Regions from separate parts of the Stenotrophomonas sp. a6 genome, predicted to be linked through region 1. Evidence: riboswitches for the same ligand, from Rfam matches in the RefSeq annotation. Region 1 holds a riboswitch; the other holds the start of a gene.
The links. A riboswitch is a leader RNA that binds a small molecule or an ion and turns the genes downstream of it on or off. The one in region 1 is predicted to bind cobalamin.
Positions count from the first base shown of each region.

Region 1 (8,695 bases):
GGCTTGGCGGCCACCTGCCGGTGCGCATCCGCGCCGTTCCCGAGGGCAGCGTGGTGCCCACCCACCAGGCACTGATGACCATCGAGTCGACCGATCCGGCTGCGTTCTGGGTGCCGTCGTATCTGGAAACGCTGCTGCTGCGCGTGTGGTATCCGGTCACGGTGGCCACCATCAGCTGGCACGCACGGCAGACCATCGCCGCGTTCCTGCAGCAGACCAGCGACGACCCGCAGGAGCAGCTGCCGTTCAAGCTGCACGACTTCGGCGCGCGCGGTGTATCGAGCCTGGAATCGGCCGCGTTGGGCGGTGCCGCGCACCTGGTCAACTTCCTCGGCACCGATACCGTGTCGGCGCTGTGCCTGGCACGCGCGCACTACCACACGCCGATGGCCGGCTATTCGATTCCGGCCGCTGAGCACAGCACCATCACCAGTTGGGGCCGCGAACGCGAGGTGGACGCCTATCGCAACATGCTGCGCCAGTTCGGCAAGCCCGGTTCGATCGTGGCGGTGGTGTCGGACAGCTATGACATCTACCACGCGATCAGCGAACACTGGGGCACCACCCTGCGCGATGACGTGATCGCGTCGGGCGCCACCCTGGTCATCCGACCCGACTCGGGTGACCCGGTGGAGGTGGTGGCCGAAAGCCTGCGCCGGCTGGATGAAGCCTTCGGCCACAGCCTCAACGGCAAGGGCTATCGCGTGCTCAACCACGTGCGGGTGATCCAGGGCGATGGCATCAATCCGGACACCATCCGCGCGATCCTGCAGCGCACCACCGACGACGGCTACGCTGCCGACAACGTGGCCTTCGGCATGGGCGGTGCACTGCTGCAGCGACTGGACCGCGATACGCAGAAGTTCGCGCTGAAGTGCTCGGCGGCGCGGGTCGAGGGTGAGTGGATCGACGTCTACAAGGATCCGGTCACCGACGCCGGCAAGGCCAGCAAGCGCGGCCGCATGCGCCTGCTGCGCCGCCTGGACGATGGCAGCCTGCATACGGTGCCACTGCCGGCCAACGGCGACGACACCCTGCCGGACGGCTTCGAGGACGCAATGGTGACCGTGTGGGAGAACGGCCATCTTCTGTACGACCAGCGGCTGGACGACATCCGCACGCGGGCGGCCGTGGGGCATTGAAGGTGCATCCCGACCGGGGTCAGAGCCCGCTGCGTGGCAGCGGGATCCGACCCCTTCCTTCCGCTGGGGTCGGATCCCGTTGCAGCGCAGCGGGTTCTGACCCCTGCGCTCTTGACCGGCGCCACCAACAGGTCCACCTTGCACACGCCGAAGGTATCCCTCCCATCGCTGCGGCGCGGGGAGGGGTTTAAACGGGAATCCGGTGAAGGCGCCTCGCGCGTCCATTCCGGAGCTGCCCCGCAGCGGTGAATGGAAACGAATCCTGCCAACAGCACTGGGCTCGCGCCTGGGAAGCGGCAGGTAGTAGGTGGGCTGCGGCCCGTGTCCATCAGCCCGAATACCGGCCCCGGCCGGGGGACACGACCGTCCCCTGACTCGACCTGGAATCTCCGCGGGGAGGTTGCCGGGGCCGTCGTCGTCCTGCGCGTGCAGGCGGCGTGGCCGCGCGCGTCCTGTTCACGGTATCCGGCCAGACCCGTTCACCCACGCGCTGATGCATGGACCACCGCCGTTGCCGGCGGTCCATGCGGTACCTGACGATGACCGAGCTCCAACGCCCCACCCTGACCCTGCCCGCCGACGGCAAGCGCCTGCTGCTGCATTCGTGCTGCGCGCCCTGTTCCGGCGAAGTGATGGAGGCGATCACCGCCTCCGGGATCGACTACGCGATCTTCTTCTACAACCCCAACATCCACCCGGTGAAGGAGTATGAGCTGCGCAAGCAGGAGAACATCCGCTTCGCCGAGCAGCACGGCATTCCCTTCATCGACTGCGACTACGACACCGACAACTGGTTCAGCCGTGCACGCGGCATGGAAAACGAGCCCGAGCGCGGCATCCGCTGCACGATGTGCTTCGACATGCGCTTCGAGCGCACTGCGTTGTACGCGCACGAGCACGGTTACGACACCATCAGTTCTTCGCTGGGCATCTCGCGCTGGAAGAACATGGCGCAGATCAACGACTGCGGCATCCGCGCCGCCTCGCGCTATGAAGGCCTGCAGTACTGGGACTACAACTGGCGCAAGGGCGGCGGTGCCAGCCGCATGATCGAGATCAGCAAGCGCGAGCAGTTCTACCAGCAGGAATACTGCGGCTGCGTGTACTCGCTGCGCGATGCCAACCGCCATCGCCGCGAGAATGGCCGCGAGCGGATCAAGATCGGCCTGTTGTACTACGGGCAGGACGCTGGGACGCCGCAGGACGATTGACGTGCAGGCATGGGGCGGCCACGCTGGTCGCCCCTTCTGTTGTACCGGAACTGCCATGACCGCCCTGCCCGCCGATGTCGCCCTGCTGGTGATCGACCTGCAGCCGGACTTCATGCCCGGTGGCGCCCTGGCCTGCGACCAGGGCGATGCGCTGGTGGCACCCATTGCCGATCTGCTGGTGCAGCGCCGCTACCGCACCGTGGTGGCAACACAGGACTGGCACCCGGCCGACCATGCCTCGTTCGCCAGCCAGCACCCCGGCCAACGCCCGTTCGAGACCATCCTGCTGCACGCGCAGCCGCAGACCCTGTGGCCGGACCACTGCGTGCAGGGCAGCGCCGGTGCCGCCCTGCACCCGGGCGTGGACTGGACCGTGGCCGACCTGATCCTGCGCAAGGGCACGCGCCAACAGGTGGATTCGTACAGCGCCTTCCGCGAGAACCACGGCCCCGATGGCGAGCGCCCGGCCACCGGCCTGGCCGGCTGGCTGCATGAACGCCGCATCCGCGAAGTGCACGTATGCGGCCTGGCCCGTGACTACTGCGTGCTGTGGAGCGCGCAGGACGCGGTGAAGTCCGGCTTCCGGGTGAAGTTCCTGTGGGAGCTGACCAAGCCGGTGACCGAAGCCAACGACGTGATGGTGCGCGAGGCGCTGGGCAAGGCGGGGATCGCGATCGTCTGAGGCGTGACCGCCGGGCATGGCCCGGCGCGGCGCTACCGCGCACGTCGCTTATGCCGCTTGCGCGCTCCTGCCCACAACAACACAATCGATTCATCCAGCCCCCTAACTACGCCCCCCTACAGATCGCGGGACGGCCGAACCGGGGGCTTTTCATTGGATGAAATCAGGATTCGGTAGTGCCGGCCGCTGGCCGGCAACCTCGGGATCTCTGCAGTTGCCGGCCAGCGGCCGGCACTACCGGATAGCACCCGTGGTAGCGCCGGGCCATGCCCGGCGGACGCGGGATGGGCGATTACCGGAATACCACCGTGCGATGCCCATTGAGCAGGATGCGGTGCTCCACATGGCGGCGAACCGCGCGTGCCAGCACCAGCGATTCGGTATCACTTCCCAGCCGCACCAGTTCACGCGGTGCCATCGCATGGTCCACGCGGGCCACGTCCTGTTCGATGATCGGGCCTTCGTCCAGGTCCTCGGTGACGTAGTGCGCGGTGGCGCCGATGATCTTGACCCCACGCGCGTGTGCCTGGTGGTACGGCTGCGCGCCCTTGAAGCTGGGCAGGAAGCTGTGGTGGATGTTGATCGCACGGCCGGCCAGCGCGCGGCACAGCGTGGGTGACAGGATCTGCATGTAGCGCGCCAGCACCACCAGATCGATGCGTTCGCGCTCGACCAGGTCGATGATCTGCTGCTCCTGCACCGCGCGTGTATCGGCGGTCACCGGCAGGTGGTGGAACGGCACCTGGTAGGACGCCGCCAGCGGCGCGAAGTCGGCGTGGTTGGATGCCACTGCTGCGATGTCCACCTTCAGCTGGCCGCTGTGGGCGCGGAACAGCAGGTCGTTGAGGCAATGCCCCTGTTTGCTGACCAGCACCAGCAGCCGTGCGCGGCGTCGGCCATCGTGCAGCTGCCAGTCCATGCCGAAGCCTTCGGCAAGCGTGGCCATGGCGGCGTGCACGGTCTCCAGCGGCAGGCCGGCATCGCGATCGAAGTGCACGCGCAGGAAGAAGCGGCCACTCTCCTCATCGCCGAACTGCTGGGCGTCGAGGATGTTGCAGCCGTGGTCGAACAGCAGGCCGGACACGCGGTAGACGATGCCGGTGCGGTCGGGGCAGGACAGGGTAAGAATGGAATCGGGGCGCATCGCTACAGTGTAGGGCAGCGCCCTGCCCAGCGGCCGGATGATCACGGGTGCAACCGACCTGCTTGGTTCAGTACCAAGCGATACTTGGACCTTCCCGTGGCAAGCTGGTCGGTCATGAACCTGTTGCAACTGATCCGCAGCTTCACCCGCACCGCAGAGACCGGCAGCATTGCCGCCGCGGCCCGCATCCTTGGCATCAGCGCCACCGCGGTCGGCCAGAACATCAACCGGCTGGAGGCCCATCTGGGCGTACGGTTGCTGAACCGGAGTACGCGGCAGCTGGCCCTCAGCGAGGCCGGCGCGCTGTACCTGGCGCAGGTGCGCCACATCGAAGCCGACCTGGCGCGCGCGCAGGCGATGGTCACCGCCGGTGACATCGAACCGGCCGGGCCGCTGCGCATCGCCAGCAGCAGTGCCTTCGGTCGCCACGTGCTTGCCCCCTTGTTGCCTTCACTGCAGCAGCGCTACCCACAACTGCAGCTGGAGCTGCGCCTGACCGACCGCGCCGTGCAGCATGGGCCGGAAGCGGTGGATGCCAGCATCCGCATCGGGGCGCAGCTGGAGGATGGGGTGGTCGCGCGGCAGCTGGCGCGTGTTCCGTTCGTGTTCTGTGCCTCGCCGGCCTACCTGAAGGCGCACGGTACCCCGCAACAGCCTTCCGATCTGGGCGGTCATCGCGGGTTGCTGCACCGCTTCCCCACCGATGGCCGACCATTGCGCTGGGGCCTGCTGAAGGACGGCCAGCGCGTGGACGCCGCGCTGCCACCGAGCATGGTCTGCGATGACATCGATGCGCTGGCGACGCTGGCGGCGGCCGGTGCCGGCATCACCCGGCTGGCCGCATTCGTGGCCGAGCCGTACCTGCGCGAGGGCCGCCTGCAGGCGGTGTTCGACGCCGACACCGCGTGGCGCCCGGAACCGATGGAGGTCTACTTCTGCGTCAGCGACCGCCGCGATTTCACCGCCAAGATCCGCGCGCTGTTCGAACACCTTCAGGCCGGCATCGCGCCGGCCTGGCGGGTGTGAGCCTCAGCGCGTCTTGAACACGCCGCGCGCATCGCGCGGCTCGCAGCGCAGGTACTGTGGCGCCGGTTCCACGCTGTCGCGCAATGCGGCAGCGGCATGCCACGGCCAGCGCGGGTCGTAGAGGATGCCGCGCGCCAGGGCCACGGCATCGGCGTGGCGATGGCGCAGGATCGATTCGGCCTGCTCGGGCTCGGTGATCATGCCCACGGCGATGACCGGCATGCGCACCTTGGCCTTGATCGCTGCCGCGAACGGCACCTGGTAGCCCGGACCGACGGTGATCTTCTGGCGTTCGTCCAGGCCACCGCTGGAGACGTGCAGGAAATTGCAGCCGCGCGCGTCCAGCACCTGGGCCAGCGCTTCGCTCTGCACCAGATCCCAGCCGCCATCGACCCAGTCGCTGGCGGAGATGCGCACGCCCACGGCGACCTTGTCCGATACCGCCGCACGCACGGCGTCGAACACTTCCACCAGCAGGCGCAGGCGGTTCGGCAATGAGCCACCGTAGCCATCAGTGCGACGGTTGCTCAGCGGCGACAGGAACTGGTGCAGCAGGTAGCCGTGGGCGGCATGCAGCTCGATCAGCTCGAAGCCGAGGCGCTCGGCACGCACCGCACTGGCGGCGAAGGCGGCGATGACCTCGGCGATGCCGGCGTCGTCCAGTTCCTGCGGTGCCGGATCGGCGGCGTGGAACGGCAGCGGCGACGGCGCCACGGTGGCCCAGCCACGCGCATCGTCGGCCGGCAGCTGGCCACCGCCGTCCCAAGGGCGGTTCACCGAGGCCTTGCGACCGGCATGGCCGAGCTGGATGCCCAGCGGCATCGGCGACCAGCGGCGGACGCTGGCCAGTACCTGTGCCAACGCGGCCTCGGTGCCGTCATCCCAAAGGCCCAGGTCGGCCCAGCTGATGCGGCCACGCGGCTCGACTGCGGTGGCTTCCAGGATCAGCAGGCCGGCGCCGGATTGCGCCAGGTTGCCCAGGTGCATGGCATGCCAGTCGCTGGCGCGGCCGTCTTCGGCGGAGTACTGGCACATCGGCGCGACGACGATGCGGTTGGACAGGGTCAGGGGGCCGAACGAGATCGGCGAAAACAGCTGGCTCAAGACAGTGATGGACGACGTAGGGGATGCGTATTGCACCGCCGCACGGCTCCGGGATCAACCATCTGGATGGATCGCTGTTTCGCGGCGGCGGGTGGCCTGTAGAGTCGACTGACAGTCGACTCTACCCAGCCGATGGTTCGATAACCGACGCCAGCGCCTCAGCACAATCGCGTTCATCCTTGAACTGCAGCAGGTCGTCTGCACGGGTGCGGCCACGGTTCAACGCCGCCACCGGCAGTCCTGCTTTGGCCGCCGCCTGCACGAAGCGGAAGCCGGAATAGACCATCAGCGACGAGCCCACCACCAGCACGGCGTCGGCCTGCTGCAGGTGCTCGTGCACCGCCTCCACCCGCTCGCGCGGCACGTTTTCGCCGAAAAACACCACGTCCGGCTTCAACACCCCGCCGCAGTGCGGGCACCCGGGTACCACGAAGCTGGAGAAATCGGTCTCCAGGTCGGCGTCGCCATCAGGCGCGACGCCGGCCTCCAGCGCATCCCAGCCGGGGTTGGCGTCCAGCAGGCGCTGCTGGAAGTCCTCGCGGCCGCTACGGCGCTCGCAGCCCATGCAGCGCACCAGGTCCAGGCGGCCATGCAGGTCGATCACGTTACGGCTGCCGGCGCGCTGGTGCAGGCCGTCCACGTTCTGGGTCAGCAGCACCTGCAGCTTGCCACGGCTTTCCAGTGCGGCCAGGGCCTGGTGGGTACCATTGGGCCGGGCCAGGCCGAAGCGCGGCCAGCCCAGCAGGCTGCGCGCCCAGTAGCGCTGGCGGGTAGCGGCCTCGCCCATGAAGGCCTGGTAGGTCACCGGTGGCGTGCGTTTCCACTGGCCGTCGCTGTCGCGGTAATCGGGAATGCCCGAGGCGGTGCTGCAGCCGGCGCCGGTCAGCACGAACAGGCGCTGGGCGCGGTCGATGAAGTCGGTCAGTGGCGGGGTCATGGCTGCCAGATGGGGGCGCTGCGGCGCCCCTGCAAGCGCCGGTCGGTTGGCCGGGTCAGGCCGCCGGCAGCGGCGGCACCGCGATCGGGTGGCCTTCCTCGTCCAGCGCGATCATCACGAAGTGGCCGCGGGTGCACAGCTTGCGCTCGCCGCTGTGCAGGTCTTCGGCGACCAGTTCCACCTCCACCTTCATCGAGCTGCGGCCGACTTCGACGATGCGGCCGATGGTTTCCACCATCTGGCCGATGCGGATCGGCAGTTTGAAGTCGACCTGGTCGCTGCGCGCGGTCACCACGGTACGGCGCGAGTAGCGGGCGGCGGCCAGGAACGCGGCCTTGTCCATCCACGCCAGTGCCTGGCCACCGAACAGGGTGCCGAGGTGGTTGGTGTGGTTGGGGAAGACGATTTCGGCCATGCGCACTTCGATGGGCGGCACGGTCTCGGGGATCGGGGTCATGGGGGAGCTTCGGTGTGGGGTGCTGCGGATTCTAAGCGACCGGCGTGACGGCCATCGGAATGCACGTGCAACGGTCACCCGGCAGCGGTGCCTGCGCAGGCCGCGCCTGCAGCAGGCGTTACACTGCTTCACGCCCACTGCCAGGACCCCCCATGCCCGCCACTTCCGATCTGCTGGCCTTTGCGCTGGTTTCGCTGGCCATGGTGCTCACGCCCGGGCCGAACATGATCTACGTCATCTCGCGCTCGATCTGCCAGGGGCCGATGGCGGGACTGATCTCGCTGGGCGGGGTGGCACTGGGCTTCGTGTTCTACATGCTGTGCGCGGCATTGGGCATCACCGCCCTGCTGATGACCGTACCGTTCGCCTACGACGCGCTGCGCATCGGTGGCGCGCTGTACCTGCTGTACCTGGCCTGGCAGGCGCTCAAGCCCGGTGGCCGTTCGCCGTTCGCGGTGCGCGAACTGCCGCAGGACAGCCCGCGCAAGCTGTTCACGATGGGATTCCTGACCAATCTGCTGAACCCGAAAGTGGCGGTGATGTACCTGTCGCTGCTGCCGCAGTTCCTGCACCCGGACAGCGAAGGCAGCGTGCTGATGCAGTCGATCGTGCTGGGCTCCACCCAGATCCTGGTCAGCGTCAGCGTGAACGGCATGATCGCGCTGACCGCCGGCAGCATCGCCGGCTTCCTGGCCGCACGCCCGACCTGGCAGATGGTGCAGCGCTGGCTGATGGGCACGGTGCTGGCCGGACTGGCGGTGCGCATGGCGGTGGAAGGGCGGCGCTGATCGCGGCGTGCCCTCCAGGCGATACGCCCGGCCCCGTAATCAGAACAGTTCAGCGTGGTAGAAGCTCGGTTGTGCCGACCAGGCCTTGATATCGCCACATTGCGGCACGCTGGTGTAGTACAGGCGGATGGGAATGGCGGAGACCTTCGCACTCATCAGCATCGCGTAGGTCGCCTTGCAGACCTCCGGCGGCATGCTGAAGTC
Region 1 covers NZ_CP133161.1:233,834-242,528, reverse strand. The annotation lists gene Q9Q79_RS01090 (nicotinate phosphoribosyltransferase) at 1-1,142, shown strand, start outside; cobalamin riboswitch at 1,277-1,506, shown strand; gene Q9Q79_RS01085 (epoxyqueuosine reductase QueH) at 1,682-2,353, shown strand; gene pncA (bifunctional nicotinamidase/pyrazinamidase) at 2,409-3,035, shown strand; gene purU (formyltetrahydrofolate deformylase) at 3,328-4,179, opposite strand; gene Q9Q79_RS01070 (LysR family transcriptional regulator) at 4,294-5,205, shown strand; gene Q9Q79_RS01065 (NADH:flavin oxidoreductase/NADH oxidase) at 5,209-6,309, opposite strand; gene Q9Q79_RS01060 (NAD-dependent protein deacetylase) at 6,431-7,246, opposite strand; gene Q9Q79_RS01055 (acyl-CoA thioesterase) at 7,302-7,703, opposite strand; gene Q9Q79_RS01050 (LysE family translocator) at 7,856-8,491, shown strand; gene Q9Q79_RS01045 (hypothetical protein) at 8,531-8,695, opposite strand, start outside.

Region 2 (8,695 bases), 280 kb from region 1:
CAACAGCCCGCCGCTGACGGCCCAGCAGCTGCGCGGCAAGGTGGTGCTGGTCGATTTCTGGACGTACTCGTGCATCAACTGCCTGCGCGCGATGCCGTTCGTGCACGAATGGGAGCGCCGTTATCGCGACCACGGCCTGGTAGTGGTCGGCGTGCACACCCCGGAGTTCGCCTTCGAGCGTGACCCGCGCAACGTCATGAAGGCGGTGCAGCAGCTGAAGGTTGAGTACCCGGTGGCACTGGACAACCAGTACACGATCTGGCGCGCGTTCAACAACCGCTACTGGCCGGCGCAGTACTTCGTCGATGCGCAGGGCAACATCCGCGGCCACCAGTTCGGCGAGGGCAACTATGCGCGCTCGGAACAGGTGATCCGTCACTTGCTGACCGAGGCCGGCCAGACGAACCTGCCACCGCCGGCCGATCCGGCCGCCGCCGATCTGAAGGGCGTGGCTGCGCAGGCCGACATGGGCAATCTGCGCTCGCCGGAAACCTATCTGGGCCACGCCCGTGCCGAGCAGTTCGCCTCGCCCGGTGGGCAGCGCAGCGACACCGCGTTCGACTACACGTTGCCGGCCAGCCTGGCGTTGAACCAGTGGGGCCTGTCCGGACGCTGGACCGTTACCGACGAGGCTGCGCAGCTGCAGCAAGCCGGTGGCCGCATCGCCTTCCAGTTCCATGCGCGCGACCTGCACCTGGTGCTGGCACCGGGCCAGGAAGGAAAGCCGGTGCGCTTCCGCGTCCTGCTGGATGGCAAGCCATTGCCCGCCACCGATGCCGGCACTGATGTCGGCGCCGATGGCAGCGGCGTGGTCGACGAGCACCGCCTCTACCAGCTGGTGCGCCAACGCGGCACGGTCAGCCCGCACCGCTTCGAGATCGAGTTCCTCGATGCGGGCGTGCAGGCCTATGCCTTCACCTTCGGTTGAACCGGGAGGACACGATGAAATTCTCCTTTGAACAGGGCATTGCCGCTGGCGTTGCCGGACTGGTGGCCACGGCACTCATCGCCGGCGTGCTGCTCGTTGACCATGGCGCCATCGCGGCACCGGTCGAAGCCAGCGCGCAGACCCAGGCACTCCCTGTACCCACGGGCGACGCTGCGTTCCGCGATGACGCCACCCACGCCAGCGTGGTGTTCGCCGGCGGTTGCTTCTGGGGCGTGCAGGGTGTGTTCCAGCATGTCAAAGGCGTGAGTAATGCGGTGTCCGGCTACATCGGTGGCAGCGCTGCCAATGCCCGCTATGAGCGGGTCAGCAGCGGTCAGACCGGTCATGCCGAAGCGGTGAAGGTCGACTACGACCCACGCCAGGTCAGCTATGGGCAGTTGATGCAGGTGTTCTTCTCGGTGGTGCACGACCCGACCCAGCTCAACCGCCAGGGGCCCGACCACGGCAGCCAGTACCGGTCGGCGATCTTCACTGATGACGCCCGCCAGCAGGCAGCCAGCCGCGCCTACATCGCCCAGCTCGGCCAGGCCGGCAGCTACCGCGCACCGATCGTCACCCAGCTGGTCAGCGGCCAGCGCTTCTACCCGGCCGAGAGCTACCACCAGAACTACATGACCAACTACCCGCAGGCCGCGTACATCCGCTACTACGACGCGCCGAAGCTGGCCGCGCTGGGCAGGCAGTTCCCGGGGCTGTACCGGCGCGATGCGGTGCTGGTGCCGATGCGCTGACGGCATTTCCGTGGGGCCGGCTGGCGCTCGGTGACGCTCCTGCCAATGCGGTAACGATCCGGGTAGTGCCGGCCGCTGGCCGGCTCTTGCGGTTCCAGGGAATGCCGGCCAGCGGCCGGCACTACCAAAAAAAGACGCACGGCCATCCAGCCGTGCGCTTGGAAAGTACCGGCCGTGCCCCGATCAGGCCCGGCCGACAACGACATGCTAGGCTCGCCGTCATCATGGGTACAGCACCAGATGGCGGGAAACTCGATGGATACAGATGATCAGAGCGCAATGATCCCCCCCCGCTACCAACGGCTGTCCGACGAACTGGCCGAGGCCATCCACGGCGGACGCCTTCCGGTCGGCAGCCGCCTGCCCTCGCTGCGGCAGATGGCCCTGCAGCGCCGGCTCAGCCTGAACACGGTGATTGCCGCCTACCGCCAGCTGGAAGACGCTGGCCTGGTCATTCCGCGGCCGAAAGCCGGCTTCGAGGTGGCGCCGCGGCTGTCGGTGCCGGAACGTTCGCTGCGCGACACGCCTTCTGCGCCCACCGCGCCGCTGCAGCAGGTACTGATGGCCCGCGTGCTGGAAGCACAGCGCCGCCCCGGCGTGATCGACCTGGCCTTTGCCGGCCCGCGCGGTCGCCAGTTCTACCCCGGCGCGCAGCTGGCCAAGCACACGGCGCAGGTACTGCGCCATGGCCAGCAGACCGTGGAGACCTATGCACGCCCCAACGGCTCGCCACGGCTGCTGGCGCAGATCGTGCGCCGCGGCCCGCGCATGGGCCTGCATACCCACAGCGAACGCCTGCTGCTGACCCACGGTGCGATGGAAGGGCTGCAGCTGGCGCTACGCGCGGTCACCCAGCCCGGTGATGCGGTCGGCATCGAGGCGCCGTCCTACTTCAACCTCTACCCGTTGCTGGCCAACCTCGGCCTGCAGGCCATCGAACTGCCCACCCACCCGCAGCTCGGCCTGGATGTGGATGCGCTGGATGCGCTGCTGGAGCACACGCCGCTGGCCGCACTGGTGGTGATGCCGACCGTGCACAACCCGCTCGGCTGCACCATGCCGACCGCCGCCAAGCAACGCCTGGCCGAACTGGTCAACGCACGCCAGCTGCCGCTGATCGAAGATGCGGTGTATGCCGAGCTGCAGTTCTGCGAACCGCCGGCACCGCTCCTGAAGGCCTTCGATCGCGGTGGCTGGGTGATGGTGGTCGGCGGCTTTTCCAAGACGCTGGCGCCGGATTACCGCATCGGCTGGCTCGATGGCGGCCGCTTCGCCGAGCGCATCGCGCTGCTGAAATTCCAGTCCACCGGCGGCGAGCCGCAGCTGCTGGGCGACGCGGTGGCGGCCTATCTGGAGGCCGGCAGCTACGAGCACCACCTGCATCGCATGCGCCGGCTGTACCGCGAACAGGTCGGACGGCTGCGCCAGCTGGTGGCCGAACACTTCCCGGCCGGCACCCGCGCCACCGAACCGCAGGGTGGCTTCCTGCTGTGGCTGGAACTGCCCGGCGTGGACACGCGCGAGCTGTTCGAGCGTGCACTGCAGGAGGACATCGTGTTCATGCCCGGCCAGGTGTATTCACGCGGCGCGCGGTATCGCCATTGCCTGCGGCTGTCGTGCTGCCAGACGCTGGATGCACGCTTCATCGGCGCGGTGGAGCGGTTGGGTGCGATCGCGCGGGAGCTGGCGGCCGCAGCACGGTAGTGCCGGCCGCTGGCCGGCAACTGCACGCAGGTGGATACATCGAGGTTGCCGGCCAGCGGCCGGCACTACCCCAGGTCAATCGAGCAGATGCGTGCTCAACGCTTCGCCATCCGCTCCCGGCAGATGTGGCAGCCGCCCCCAGCACGGCATCGGCAGGCGCTGCTGCAGCGTTGCGATGTTCTCATCCTGGCGCTGCATCGCCGGGTCGATGTGGTTGCCGATCCAGCCCAGGCACTCCACGCCGCTGGCCTGCAACGACTGCGCGGTCAGACGCGCGTGGTTGACGCAGCCCAGCCGCATGCCCACCACCAGCAACACCGGCAACCGCAATGCGCGCACCAGGTCGAGCTGGTCGAGCGTGGCCGAGACCGGTGCCAGCCAACCGCCAACCCCCTCGACCACCACGACATCGGCCTGCGCGCGCAGCCGCTCGAACGCTGCCATGATCGGCGCCAGCTCCACCTGCACGCCGTCCTCGGCAGCGGCCAGCTCCGGTGCCAGCGGCTGGCGCAACGCATACGGGTTCAGATCGGCATAGTCCGGTACCGGCCAGCTGGCCGCCTGCAGCGCCAATGCGTCTTCGTTGCGCAGGCCCCGGCCCAGGTCTTCGCTGCCGCTGGCCACCGGCTTCATCCCCACCGCACGCAGGCCACGCCGGCGCAGCACATGCAGCAGCGCGGTGCTCGCCGCGGTCTTGCCGATCTCGGTATCGGTGCCGGTGACGAACAGGGCGGGCGGCAGCGTGGCGGGCAACGGCATCGACGGGCTCCAACAGGGCAACAGTGTGTGCATTATCGCTGGCCCGGCACGCTTGCTAGACTGCTGGCATGTTCGCCAATGCCTCGCTCACCGGCAGCAAGCCGGAACAATACGCCCAGCTGCTGGAACAGGCCCGTGGCCTGGTCTACGCCGAGTCCGACCGCATCGCCAACGCGGCCAACCTCTCGGCCCTGGTCTACCACGCCCTGCCCGACCTGAACTGGGTGGGCTTCTACCTGTACGACGGCAAGGAACTGGTGGTCGGCCCGTTCCAGGGCCTGCCGGCCTGCGTGCGCATCCCGCTGGACAAGGGCGTGTGCGGTGCCGCCGCCAGCCAGCGCGTGACCCAGCGCGTAGAGGACGTCGACGCCTTCCCCGGCCACATCGCCTGCGATTCGGCCTCGCGCTCGGAACTGGTGGTGCCGCTGCTGCGCGGCGATGAACTGATCGGCGTGTTCGACATCGACAGCCCGAAGGTCGGCCGCTTCGATGCCGACGACCAGGCTGGCCTGGAAGCCATCGCCCGCGTGTTCGTCGAGGCGCTGGGATGAGCGCACCGAAGCTGCGCAACATCGGCCCGAAAAGTGCGGCGTGGCTGCGCCAGGTCGGCCTGCGCAGCCGCGACGACCTGGTCGCGATCGGAGCCGTCGGCGCCTTCGTCAAGGTCAAGCGCGCCGGCTTCAAGCCCAGCCTGAACCTGCTGTACTCGCTGGAAGGCGCGTTGCTGGACTGCCATTGGCAGGAGCTGAGCGAGCCACAGCGTGAAGCACTGGTGCAGGATTACGAAGCACGCATCGCTGCGCATCCGCTGAAGGCAGCCGGCCCGGCGTCGGGCCCGGTGCATGAGCAGCGCTTCGATGCCGACGATGACGCTGAGGACAGCGTGGCCGAGGGCGCGGACGAGGATTGAGGCATCCGCGTTCCTGGGGATGCCGGCCAGCGGCCGGCACTACCAGTGTGATGCGGGATCGGTAGCGCCGAGCCATGCCCGGCGAGTGCGCTCAGGGCTGCTGCAGCTCCAGCAGCTCACCCACCAGCCCGATCTCACCGCGCTCCAGCCACACCCGCAGGCGCGTGCCGTGGTCGATGCGCAGCGCCCAGCACAGCGACATCGGCAGGCCGCAGACCTGCGACAGCACCATGCGCAACGGGCCGCCATGGCTGACCACCAGCGTCGGCACCGGATCGTCATCATCGAGCAGGCGATCCAGCGCGCGCGCGATGCGCCGCTCGAAGTGGCCCCAGCTCTCGCCATTGGGCGGCGGGAACGCGTGCGGGTCGGCATGGAAGGCCGCCAGTGCATCCTCCGGCAGGTCGAACAGCGACCGCCCGTCCCAATCGCCGAAGTCCAGTTCTTCCCATTCCTCGTCCGCTTCCACGTCCAGCCCACGCGGCGTGGCCAGGGCCATCGCCGTATGCAGCGCGCGCAACCGCGGTGAACTGATCACCCGCTCCCAGCGTTGCCCGGCGTAGGCCTCGACCAGCTCCTGTGGCAGGCCGGCCAGCTGCGGTGGGTCGCTGCGGCCATCAAGGAACTCATCACGGCCATTGCCGGCATGGCGGACCAGGTCGAGGATCATGCGCGCGTCCCGGACGGGCGACGCAGGTACAGCGGAAAACGGGCGGACATCGGCAACGGCACCACGGGATCGAGCAACCATTCTAAAGGCACAGCAAAGGCAGTCGCGCAGGCGCGACGCAACGGGACGGCCTGCGATGCCGTAGACTGCGCGCACTTCCAGGTGACCTGCGGCCATGGCCGGCAGGTTGAAACGGGAAGCCGGTGACGCGTGATTCCACGCCAGGCCGGCGCTGCCCCCGCAACGGTAAGCACGTCAGTTCCAGGCAACACCGCCACTGTGCCGCAGGCATGGGAAGGCGCCTGGACGGTGGCCTCGCGCCACCCGGCGGCAAGCCCGGAGACCGGCCCGGAAGCCTCAGGTCGCGATGCGGTGGGCATGGCGCTGGATGACCGTGGCGTGCGCTGCGGCATCGGCGCACGCCTGCCTTCGCGGCTCCTCCCCTTCGCCACGCGGGCGTGCGTGGCACCCGGAGTCCCCCATGAAGCTGCAGTCCCGAATGCTGTCCCTGGCCGTGCTGGCCGCCCTGCCCGCGCTGGCCCAGGCCGCCAATGACACCACCGCGCTCGACCAGATCCTGGTCACTGCCACCCGCACCCCGATCGCCCTGCAGGACAGCATCGCGCCGGCGCAGGTGATCGACCGCGCCCAGATCGAATCCAGCCAGGCCACTTCGCTGCAGGAACTGCTGCGCGGTCGCGCCGGCATCAACCTGGCCAATGCCGGCGGCCTCGGCAAGCAGAGCTCGCTGTTCCTGCGCGGTACCAATTCCGGCCACACCGTAGTGCTGGTGGACGGCGTGCGCATCAACAGCGCCGACCTCGGCCTGGCCATGTACCAGGACCTGCCGCTGGCGCAGATCGAGCGCGTGGAAATCGTGCGCGGCCCGCAGTCGAGCCTGTACGGCGCCGACGCCATCGGTGGCGTGATCCAGATCTTCACCCGCCGCAACCAGGGCGATTTCGCCCCGCACTTCCAGCTTGGCGGTGGCAGCAACGGCCTGCGTGAAGCCAGCGGTGGCATTGGCGGCGGTACCGAACGCGGCTGGTTCGGTGCGGATATCGCCTACCAGCATTCCGATGGCATCGATGCCTGCCGCGGCTCGGCCACGCTGTTCACCGGCTGTTTCGCCGACGAGCCCGATCGCGACGGCTACCGCAACCTGTCCAAGAGCCTGCGCGGTGGCTACACCTTCAACGAGCAGTGGAACGTGGAAGGCAGCGCCCTGCGCGCCGACGGCAAGAACCACTACGACGGCTACTACAACTATTCGGAAACCCGCCAGCAGGTGCTGGCCGGCAAGGTGCGCTACACCCCGTCCGAGCGCTTGGCATTCACCGCCAACGTCGGCCGCAGTGACAACGAGTCGGACAACTTCGGCGACTTCGGTGCACGTGGCAGCGCACAGACCCACCGCGACAGCGCCTCCCTGCAGGGCGATTTCGGCGTGGCCGAGGGCCAGCTGCTGAGCGCAGGCGTGGACTGGAGCGAAGACAACCTGGATGGCAGCAGCGCGGGTTACCTGGTCGACAGCCGCCGCAACACCGGCGTATTCGTGCAGTACCAGGGCCGCTTCGGCCGCCACCAGCTGCAGGCCAGCGCACGCAACGACGACAACCAGCAGTTCGGCAACCACGCTACCGGCAGCGTTGGCTGGGCCATGGAGCTGGGCCACGGCCTGCGCCTCAACGCCAGCTATGGCACGGCGTTCAAGGCACCGACCTTCAGCGATCTGTACGACCCGTGGAGCGGCGTGCCGACGTTGAAGCCGGAGAAGTCCAAGAGTGCCAACCTCGGCGTTTCGCAGCAGGGCCAGGGCTGGCACTGGGGCCTGGACGTGTATGAAACCCGCATCGATGATCTGATCACCTACGATGCGGCGACCTTCAAGATGCAGCAGGTGGAGAAGGCCCGCATCCGCGGTGCCGAACTGACCGGCGGCGTGCTGCTGGCCGGCTTCGACATCAACGCGCAGCTGAGCTACACCGACCCGCGCAACCGCACCGGCGGCAGCACCCAGTTCGACAACTGGCTGCCACGCCGCGCGCAGCAGACCGCGCGCCTGGACATCGACCGTCGCTTCGGCGATTTCCGCGCAGGCCTGACCGTGCAGGGTGCCGGCAAGCGCTACGACGATGCCGCCAACACGGTGAAGGTGGGAGGCTACGGCACGCTGGACCTGCGCGCTGAGTACGCACTGACGCCATCGTGGTCGCTGCTGGCACGTGCCGCCAACGTCTTCGACCGTCGCTACGAAACGGTGGCATGGTTCAACCAGCCCGGCCGCGAGTACCAGTTGAGCGTGCGTTACCAGCCGAAGTGAGCGCAACGTTCATGGTAGTGCCGGCCACTGGCCGGCAACATCATGACCTTCGGCAACGCATTCCGGGTTGCCGGCCAGCGGCCGGCACTACCCCTCTGCTTCAGCCCCGCAACCCCGGCAGTTCACGCAGGTCGTCGATCACCGCCACCGCATGCGCGGTGGCCAGGTCCAGGCCGCGCGGATAGCCGTAGCGCACTAGCGCGATCGGCATGCCGGCCTCTTCGGCGGCGCGGTAGTCGGTCAACGAATCACCCACCATCAGGCAGGACTCCACCGGCAGCCCGAAGTGCGCGGCGATGTGCCGCAGTGGCTCGCCACTGGGCTTGCGCTGCGGCAGCGAATCCCCCCCCAGTACCAGCGCGAATGCATCACCGATACCCAGGTGCTGCAGCAGCGGCGGCACCAGTGCTTCGGGCTTGTTGGTGCAGATCGCCAGCGGCACGTTGCGCGCACGCAGTTGCGCCAGCGCTTCGCCCACGCCGTCGAACAGTCGCGGGCTGCGCAGCAGGCACTCACGGTAGTGCACCATGAACACCGGCATCACCTCGGCCAGGTCCACCTCGCGGCCGGCGGCCTGCACCGCCTGCTCGACCAGACGACGCACACCGTCACCGATCCAGCCCAGCACGGTGGCTTCCGGCACGCGCGC
Region 2 covers NZ_CP133161.1:515,741-524,435, reverse strand. The annotation lists gene Q9Q79_RS02460 (cytochrome c biogenesis protein DipZ) at 1-928, shown strand, start outside; gene msrA (peptide-methionine (S)-S-oxide reductase MsrA) at 943-1,680, shown strand; gene Q9Q79_RS02450 (PLP-dependent aminotransferase family protein) at 1,936-3,384, shown strand; gene bioD (dethiobiotin synthase) at 3,460-4,143, opposite strand; gene Q9Q79_RS02440 (GAF domain-containing protein) at 4,212-4,694, shown strand; gene Q9Q79_RS02435 (TfoX/Sxy family protein) at 4,691-5,053, shown strand; gene Q9Q79_RS02430 (histidine phosphatase family protein) at 5,145-5,723, opposite strand; cobalamin riboswitch at 5,867-6,090, shown strand; gene btuB (TonB-dependent vitamin B12 receptor) at 6,205-8,046, shown strand; gene gph (phosphoglycolate phosphatase) at 8,147-8,695, opposite strand, start outside.
Region 2: it holds a riboswitch for cobalamin, as region 1 does, so the genes downstream of both, btuB (TonB-dependent vitamin B12 receptor) here and Q9Q79_RS01085 (epoxyqueuosine reductase QueH) in region 1, are expected to answer to the same signal.